One region of the Halomonas sp. HNIBRBA4712 genome, then DNA from elsewhere that is predicted to be linked to it. Evidence: predicted binding sites of a transcription regulator. Region 1 holds the regulator's gene; the other holds the start of a gene.

Region 1 (4,352 bases):
CCCAGGCCTGGGCTGTCGATACGCTGTCGCCGCGCTGGTCAAGAGACGTGCTGGGCCAGGGGCGGCGGCTGAGCCTGCTGCTGGCCGGGCTGCGAAAGCGCGTGGCCGGCTTTGCGCTGCTCGAGGCGGCCTGGGACATCGCCGCGCTGCCCGGTGTGCTGCACGACCGGCGCCTGGAGGCGCTGGCAGATCGCGCCCGGGAGCAGAACGCGCTGGGCGTGGCGTGGTCGCCGCGGCGGGCCGAGCGCGGCGTGGCCTGGGCGATGCCGGATATGGCGCTCGACGCCGACGGCCGGCTCTGCGCGCTGACGCTGTTGCAACACCGCCAGAACGCCGGCTGGCAAGCGCGCATCGAGGCCCAGCACCAGGCCGCGGTGCATCTGCTGCCGACCCTGGCCGAGGCTGACACGCTGGACGCGCTGGAAGCCGAACGTTTGACCTGGATCAGCCGCGTCAGCGGCAGTCAGCGGGTAGAGTGGCAGGGTGAGCGCCACGCGCTGACGGCGCTGTTCGCCGATAGCGCCCTTGCCCACCGCGAGGCCGTGCGCTTTCGCGGCCAAACGCTTGAACTCTACAGCGCCCACGCCGAGGTCGATGATCGCGAAGGGCGCCGCTTGATCGCCTGGGTGGGGGAGCTTCGCGACCCGGAAACCGCCCAGCGCGTGGCGCGGCGCTACTGGCTGACCCCGGCCCGGCTCGGCACCGAAACGTTTTCGCTGCTGGTGACCCAGCTGCAAAGTGAAGGCGCGACCGCGCTGACCAAACGCGCCTGGCAGACGCTGAAGGAGGCCGACGGCGGCGAGGTGAGCGTGCCGCTGCGCCTTCTAATGGCCAGCGGCGCGGCGGCAGTCGCGACTCACCTGGACAACGCCGAGGATGAGCAGGCGCAGGCGCTCAGACAGCAGCTGCTGCGCCTGGCGCGTACCTCGCGCAAGCGCCGCGACGCGGCGCTGCTGGAGGCGCTTTTGCACACCCTGATGACTCGTGACGCCATCCGCCAGCTCGGCAGCGTCAGCCGCGAGGCCCTGGCGTGAGTGACAATGACCAGGCCGCGGGCCTGCGTCAGTGGGCGAGCCTGCGCGCCGGCGCCGCGGAAAAAAACGCCGAGGTTCAGAAGGCCGAAGCGCCCGCCCCGCGCCGGCCGCTGGCGGTGGTGGGACTGGCGTCCACCAGCCCCGAGCCGGTCAAGGCGCGGCTTTGTGAGTGGGCGGCGCTCGGCCGGCGCTGGGCGGCCACGCCGGAGAGTTGGGACATCGTGGCGGTGGACGCTACCGCGCCGCTCGACGCGCTGACCGCCCGCTACGCCCGCTGGGCGCTCTGGGTGCAAAGCGACGCCGACGCCTTCGCGCCCATGTACCGAACGCTTCGGCTTTTGCACGATAACGGCGGCCCGCATCGGCTTTTGGCGCTGCACGAACCGGGGCTGCCGCGCCGGGGGCTGCTGGAGAATCTGCAGAAAACCGCTGCGAACTACCTGAATATCGAGCTTTTGATCCTCGCCAGGTAAGTCATAATGGCCAGGTCGATTTAGCGAGGTGCGGGATGAAAAACATCGTTGCCAGACTGCTTGCCGGCTTGCTCGTGGCGTTAATCGCCGCCTCGCTGCCGCTTGCGGCGCTGGCCGGAAGCGGCAGCTGGAGCACCCAGGCGAGCGGGCTGATGGTGGCGATGAGCGACCGGGCGAGCGAAAGCCAGGCGCTTTCGCCACCGGCGCTGGCCGAGGTCCAGCGCGGGCGCATCGAGCGGGTGAACTGGCGCTTCGAGGCGCCGCCGGGCGCTGCTATTCGCGCCTGGCTTTGCCACCCGGAGCGCTGTGTGGCCCTCGACGGCCAGCGCGGAAGTGTCACCGGGCTTGCCGGGCTCTCCGCCGGGGCGCCGCTTGCGTTTCGCTTCGCGCTGGCACCCCACCAGCGCCCGGTACAGGTGAAGGGGCTTCACGTCATCGTGAACTACCAGTGACTAGCCACAGGGCACGCCGATGTATACAGCACAGGGCAGAATTCAACACAGCGAGATGATCTCCCAGCACATGCCGCTGGTGCGTCGTCAGGCGCTGGCGTTGCAGGTTCGCCTGCCCGCCAGCATCGAGCTCGATGATCTGATCCAGGCGGGCATGGTCGGTCTTCTGGAGGCGCTGGGGCGCTTCGACGCCGGCCAGGGCGCAAGCTTTGCCACCTTTGCCAGCCAGCGCATTCGCGGCGCGATGGTCGACGAGCTGCGCACCCGCGACTGGCTGCCGAGAAGCGTGCGCCGCTCGGCCCGCGCCATGGACGAAGGCATTCGCCATCTCGAGCAGAGCCTTGGGCGCGCCCCGGAAGAGAGCGAAATCGCCCGCCACCTGGAGATGCCGCTGACCGAGTACCAGCAGCTGCTCGCCGACACCAACAGCGGCCACCTGCTGCCTTTCGAGGAGCTTCTGGAAGAGGGGGGCGAGCCGATTCAGGAGGCGCAGAACGCGCCCTTCGAGGAGCTTCTGGATGGCCAGCAGCGCGACGTGCTGATCGCGGCGATCGAGGCGCTGCCGGAGCGCGAGAAGCTCTTGATGGCGCTCTACTACCAGGAAGAGCTCAACCTCAAGGAGGTCGGCGCCGTGCTGGGCGTCACCGAGTCGCGGGTGTCGCAGCTGCACAGCCAGGCCATCGGCCGGCTGCGCGCGCGCCTCTACGAGGCGGACTGAGCCGCCGTTTACCGTCCACTTCAACCGGCGAGGAGCCGTCGATGAACCCCTCTACCCTGATCGGAATAGGCGCCAGCATTCTCCTGCTGGTGAGCGTGCTGTTTTTCACCGCCGAGACCCCGGAAAGCTTCATCAACCTGCCCGGCCTTGCCATCGTGGTGACCGGTACGCTGGCGGCGACCTTCATCAGCTACCCGCTCAAGGAGGTAGTGCGGGTGGTGCGCCTGGTGGGGCTGGTGTTTCGCCGCGAGAACACCTTCGTGCGCGACGACATCGAGGAGCTGGTATCGATGGCCAGGCTCTGGTTCAAGGGCGACGTGCGCGCGGTCGAGCGCGAGCTCGAGCACACCCGCAACCCGTTTCTACGCACCGGTATCCAGCTGGTCATCGCCAATACCAAGGAAGATGAAATCTTCGACATGCTGCGCTGGCGCATCGCCCGACTCAAGGCGCGCGAGCACGCCGAGGCGCAGATCTTTCGCACCATGGCGACCTATGCCCCGGCGTTTGGCATGATCGGCACCCTGGTGGGGCTGGTCAACATGCTCGAGATAATGGACGCGGGCAATCTCGAGGTGATCGGCCCGCGCATGGCGGTAGCGCTGCTGACCACCTTCTACGGCATTTTGCTTGCCAACCTGGTGTTCAAGCCGATCGCGGTGAAGCTCGAGCGGCGCACCGAGGAGCGCCTGATCACCATGAATATGGTGCTCGAAGGTATCTCGCTGATCACCAAGCGCCGCCTGCCGTCGTTCATCGAAGAGACGCTCAATTCGTTTATCGCCAACTACCACGACGAGATCAACGACCCCCACGTGAAGCCGCGCCCGGGCGGCGGCGTAACGGCGAAAGGGTAGCGCCATGCTCAACCGCGACGCCCGCCACGCGCTGGAGTCACCGTTCACGGCAGGCGAGGGCGATGAAGGGTGGCTGACCAGCTACCTTGACGTGCTGACGCTCTTGATCACGCTGTTCGTGCTACTGCTGGCGCTGACCCCGGTAGGCGGCGACGGCGAGGCTGCACAAACCGGCGGCGGGCTTGAGCCGCTCTCTTCAGGGCTGTTACCCCGCCAGAGCGGGCTGTCGCCTGCGATGGCGGCGCTCGATATTCAGGGCGTGAGTGTGAGCCAGGGCCGCGAAGGCGTGACGCTGCGCGTTAACGACAGCCTGCTGTTCGCCAGCGGCGACGCCGAGCTGACCGCCCAGGGCGAAGACGTGCTCGAGCGGTTGGGCGAGGTGATCGACACCTTCGACGGCGAGGTGTCGGTGGAGGGGCATACCGATAACGTGCCCATTGCCACCGCGGCGTTTGCTTCCAACTGGGAGCTTTCGACCGGGCGGGCGATCGCGGTGGTGCGTCATCTCGAGGAGGACGGCGTAGCGCGAGCGCGGCTGCGCGCCGTGGGCTACGCCGATACGCGCCCACTCGAAGGCAACGACACCGCCTCGGGGCGCGCCGCCAACCGGCGCGTCGAATTCGTACTGCGCAAGCCCGCGCCCTAGGGGCGGTGTGTAAAGTCGACGAGCGTCATACAGAGCCTAAGCGCTTTCGCAGCGCCGCTGCATTTCGCTGATCGCTTGGCCTGCGCCGTCGAGCGTGAAGGTCATGGTCCAGGGCGCGCCGTCCTCCTGCTCGAAGCCGATGAAGAGCTTTTCGCCCTGGCTCATTCGCGAA
Region 2 (4,352 bases), 350 kb from region 1:
CTGACGTCGAGCCAACTGCTGCTGGGGCGCAAGGCCTTTTGGCTGCCGGGCTGGCTTTTGAATCGCTCGGTGTCGCGAAAGGGGTTTGATAAGGCGCTCAAATGGATGCGCAAGCCCGGCCGCTGGGTCGATGGGCTCATGGGCGTACGCCTGACCTGGATGAACGGCTACCTGGGGCAGCGCGCCACCGCGCTTGCCTGCGTGCTGATCGCACTGGCGGTACCACCCATGGAGTTCGTCCCTTTCACCGCCAACGGCGCGGGCCTCGCGTTCACGCTATTCGGGTTAGGCCTGGTGGCGAAGGATGGCCTGGTGCTGGCGCTCGGCTTCATGATTACCGCGGCCACCTTCGCTGCGGTACTTATCTATCTGGTGTAAGCCGCGCTTTATCCTTCGGCGTGGCTCAGCAGATTCGCCACCAGCCGGTTCAGCTGCTGCTGAAACTGCCCGCCCGGCGACGGCGGGGTCGGGTCCGAGGTGATCACCACCGTCATGTCACGCGCCGGGATCACGAAAAGCGCCTGGCCGCCGTAGCCGCGCCCGTAGTACACCGGCGTATTAGCGAGTGTGGTGACGAACCAGCCAAGCCCGTAGCCGTCGCCGGTCCAGGGCGAGCGCCCGCGCGGGGTCCAGGAGTCCGCCACAAAGCCTTCCGGCAGAATACGCTCGCCGCCGACCACGCCATCGAGGCGGTAAAGCTCGCCGATTTCGACCAGTGAGCGCGGTGAAAGCTGCATGTCATTGCCGCCGAAGTAGACACCCTGCGGGTCCTGCAGCCAGCGCGGAATGGTAATCTCGAGCGGTTCGGCCAGCAGGCGCTGGGCAAGCGCGTAGGTGGATTCATCGCTATAGTAGGTCAGCCCGGCCGAGACCAGATGGCTCGAGCCGGTGGAGTAGAGCATCCGCCCGCCGGGCTCGTCGACGAAAGGGCGCCTCAGCGCGTTCTCGACCCAGTTGGAACTCGCCACCCAGCCGCTGTAGTTCTCGCCGGAGGTGCGCTCGAGCCCCGCCTGCATGGAAAGCAGGTTCTCGACGGTAATATCGTTGACGCGCGGGTCGACCCCACCGGGCACGCGGCTACCCAGAAGCTCCACCAGCCGCATTTGAGTCGAGTCGATCACCCCGGCTTCAATGGCCGCGCCGGTAATCGCCGCCAGTACGGTCTTGGAGAGCGACTTCACGTTGGCCGGCGTGCGCGTACCCGGCCCGCCCTGGTGAAATTCGTGCACGACCTCGCCCTCGACCGCCACCACTACCGTATGCAGGCGCGAAAGGGCGCCGGCCTGCTCGTCGAGCGTAGCAAACGCCTGGGGGGAAGGCCCCTGGGCAAGTGCGCCCAGCGGCAGGCTCAACAACATTACCACTCCCAGCTGTATGGCGGTCGTGCGCATCGGCTCTCCTTGTTCACGCGGGCGGTCTCTCGAAAAGCGTAGAGTGTGCGGCACATCCGCGCACGCAAATTAGGCAAAGAACTTAAAAGCCTGCTAATCTGAGGGTGTTGCCTTTGAGGGGAAAGCAACCCCTTGATTTTCCTAAACGCAAAAAGCAAGGAGCGCCGTTATGCGTAACATCATCTATATCGTGGGCCTGGTGGTAGTCGTTCTGTTCATTCTTTCGATGCTTGGCCTTCGCTGATTAAAGTGTTGTGCCAAACACAAACGCCCGCATACGCGGGCGTTTTTACGTTCAGGGCTTGACGTTTATTCGCAGGTTCAGGCGCAATCCGCCGCGCCCTGACCAAACAAATCGAACACCATCTCTCGACCCAGCCGGGTCAGCACGAAGCGGCCCTCTTCGGTGGTAGTACCCGCCGCCCCCGCCTCGAGCGTTTCACGACACGCCGCCCAGCCTGAACCCCGCGCCTCGAGCTCGGCCATTTCGCCCCTCGTCAGCCCGCATCCCGGCAGCGTCACCGTTTCCAGTACGTGGCCATTGTCATGCAGAAGCTCCGCCAGCGTGAACAGGCACTGACGCAGCCGGGAAGGGTGAACGAAAGCGGGGGCGGTATCACCGTCGCAAGGCATGAAGGGGCTCCAACGATTAACGAACAATGTTTTGCAAGTGTAAAGCAAGAGAAGGTTTTAGACCAAGGTCTAAGACGTGGGGCGGTCAACGCTTGATCGAGGCATGATTCGAGGCATATGACCGAGAGCGGTATGGCTCCCAATGACACAAAGAGCGGGTGTGCAGGAGCCATCCATTAATTTAAATATTCCAAAGATTACAGAAGTTAACCCTTAATTGAGTTAAAAGTGGCGCCACGATTAAAGAAGTCGTTTGGTTGGCCGATAGCTAATGCACTATCACAGATAAATTTCGGCTCGCCTAAAAGACCAAGCGAGTTTATTCAAAGGGGCAGCAATCGATGGCTTCCATTTCTTCTCTGGGCATTGGCTCGGGACTTGATCTGAACGGATTATTGGATCAGCTTCAAACCGCCGAACGTGCCAAGCTTCAACCCATTGCAGAGCAGGTGCAGTCTGCCAATGCCACCGTTTCAGCCTATGGAACGCTGAAGAGCGCTGTTTCCACGTTTCAGGATGCCACCCAGGCGCTGAACGATACGGCGTCGTTTGAAAGCCTGACCACCAATGTTGAGGGCGACGGTGTTAGTGCCGTCACGTCAAACAAAGCACAGGCGGGCAGGTACGACGTACAGGTCAGTCAACTGGCAACTGCCGGTAGCCTCGTGACAGAGCGTTTGGATAGCGCCGATGAAAGCGTTGTCAGCGGTGAGCAAACGCTAAGCTTCGCACTCTCTGAGGGAAGCATGCCCGATATTACGATCGCCGATGGCAGCTCGCTTGAGGGCATTCGAGACGCCATCAATGATCAAGGAAATGGGCAGGTCACTGCCTCCATCATCAATGATGGGCAAGGCTATCGGCTTTCGGTCATGTCGAGCGAGACCGGCGTCGACGCCAGCATCGAAAGCACCAATTTTTCCACTATTTTGTCGGGTGACGCGATCACCTCGGACGTTCAGGTCGTGCAAAAAGGCCAGGACGCGGCGTTCAACGTCAACGGTATCGATATCGTCAGCGCTTCCAATCAGGTCGAGGGCGCCATTCAAGGCATGACGTTGACGCTGACGGAGGCGGGCACTTCGAACACTATCAAGGTCGAACAGGATGACGAAGCGCTGCGCGAGAACGTGAACACCTTCGTGGAGAGCTTCAATCAGCTCAAGAGTACCTTGAACACTCTCACCCGCTTTGACGTGGAAACGGGTCAAGCAGGTGGCTTGAACGCCGATTCGACCACGCGAGCAGTCGAGCGGGAGCTTCGGCAAGCGATCACTAGCGGTACAATGGGTGATGGCTTCAGCGTGCTTTCCGATGTCGGCATTTCACTGCAAACCGATGGCACCCTCAAGGTCGATGATGACAAGCTGGATAGCGTCATTGCTACCCAGCCGGATGCGCTGGCTGATTTTTTTGCCGGTAGCAGCGAAGGAGGCGGCATGGCAGGACAGATCAATACCTCTCTTGAGCGCCTGGTTGGAGATGGCGGGCGTCTCGATACGGCGAAAGCCAACTCTGAAAGCCGCGTCGAATCGCTCGAGCAGCGCTATGCTCGCACCGAAGAGCGCATCGATCAGACCGTGGCGCGTTACCGCACCCAGTTTCAGGCAATGGATAGCATGGTGGCACAAATGAACCAGACCGGTGCCTATCTCGAACAGCAGCTGGGAATGCTATCCCAAACCAACCAGGGCTAGGTCGCACTCTTGAAGGCTCTTGATGCTCGGCCATACAGCGCCGGGCATTTTTTCCCGGGATTTTCCTGGAGCGGCTAAAGTTCGTTATCACTCAGCCGATAAACAAGGTAATCAACTTACTCTCTTTGCTACTTATTACTCGAGGATTTAACCCATGGCATCAATCTCCGCGCTTGGTGTAGGTTCCGGGTTGGACTTGAACGGTCTGGTGGATCAGCTCAAAGCCGCTGAGCGTCAGAAGCTTACTCCCGTTTTACAGCAGCAAAGTGCCCAAAAGACAAAAATTTCCGCCTATGGGCGTCTCGAATCGGCGATGGACCGGGTCAACACCTCGGTCAAGGCGCTAAACGATGCCTCGACCTTCAAACAGCAAAAGAGCACGGTAACCGGCAGTGGCGTTTTGGCCACGGCGGGCGAGAAGGCCAACCCCGGGCGCTTTGAAATTAGCGTGTCTCAGCTGGCCCGCGCCGGAAGCGCCGCCTCGCAAAGTGTCGCACTTGATCAGGTGCTCACAACGACAGACACTAGGCTCAAGTTGGATTTCGGCGCCACCTATACCAATGGTGAGTTCGATAGCAGCGCCGCGCCCAAAAGCAGCTACGAGATCGATATCAAGGCGGGAAGCACGCTG

What was found. Region 1 encodes FliA, which starts transcription of late flagellar genes. Its sites were predicted from a motif close to CTAAAGTTNNNNNNNNNNCNGCCGATA; they were not measured.
Region 2: the regulator FliA is predicted to act here: its motif matches at 2,265-2,291, upstream of fliD (flagellar filament capping protein FliD).

The regions. Positions count from the first base shown of each region.
Region 1 is NZ_JBIFXR010000001.1:47,706-52,057, forward strand. Features, by position in the region: gene flhF (flagellar biosynthesis protein FlhF) at 1-1,034, shown strand, start outside; gene ACGK9R_RS00255 (hypothetical protein) at 1,031-1,507, shown strand; gene ACGK9R_RS00260 (flagellar protein FlhE) at 1,543-1,959, shown strand; gene ACGK9R_RS00265 (RNA polymerase sigma factor FliA) at 1,979-2,677, shown strand; gene ACGK9R_RS00270 (motility protein A) at 2,719-3,534, shown strand; gene ACGK9R_RS00275 (flagellar motor protein MotB) at 3,539-4,180, shown strand; gene ACGK9R_RS00280 (hypothetical protein) at 4,217-4,352, opposite strand, start outside.
Region 2 is NZ_JBIFXR010000001.1:395,647-399,998, forward strand. Features, by position in the region: gene ACGK9R_RS01885 (exopolysaccharide biosynthesis protein) at 1-378, shown strand, start outside; gene ACGK9R_RS01890 (serine hydrolase domain-containing protein) at 387-1,391, opposite strand; gene ACGK9R_RS01895 (hypothetical protein) at 1,713-2,024, opposite strand; gene fliD (flagellar filament capping protein FliD) at 2,366-3,721, shown strand; gene fliD (flagellar filament capping protein FliD) at 3,876-4,352, shown strand, end outside.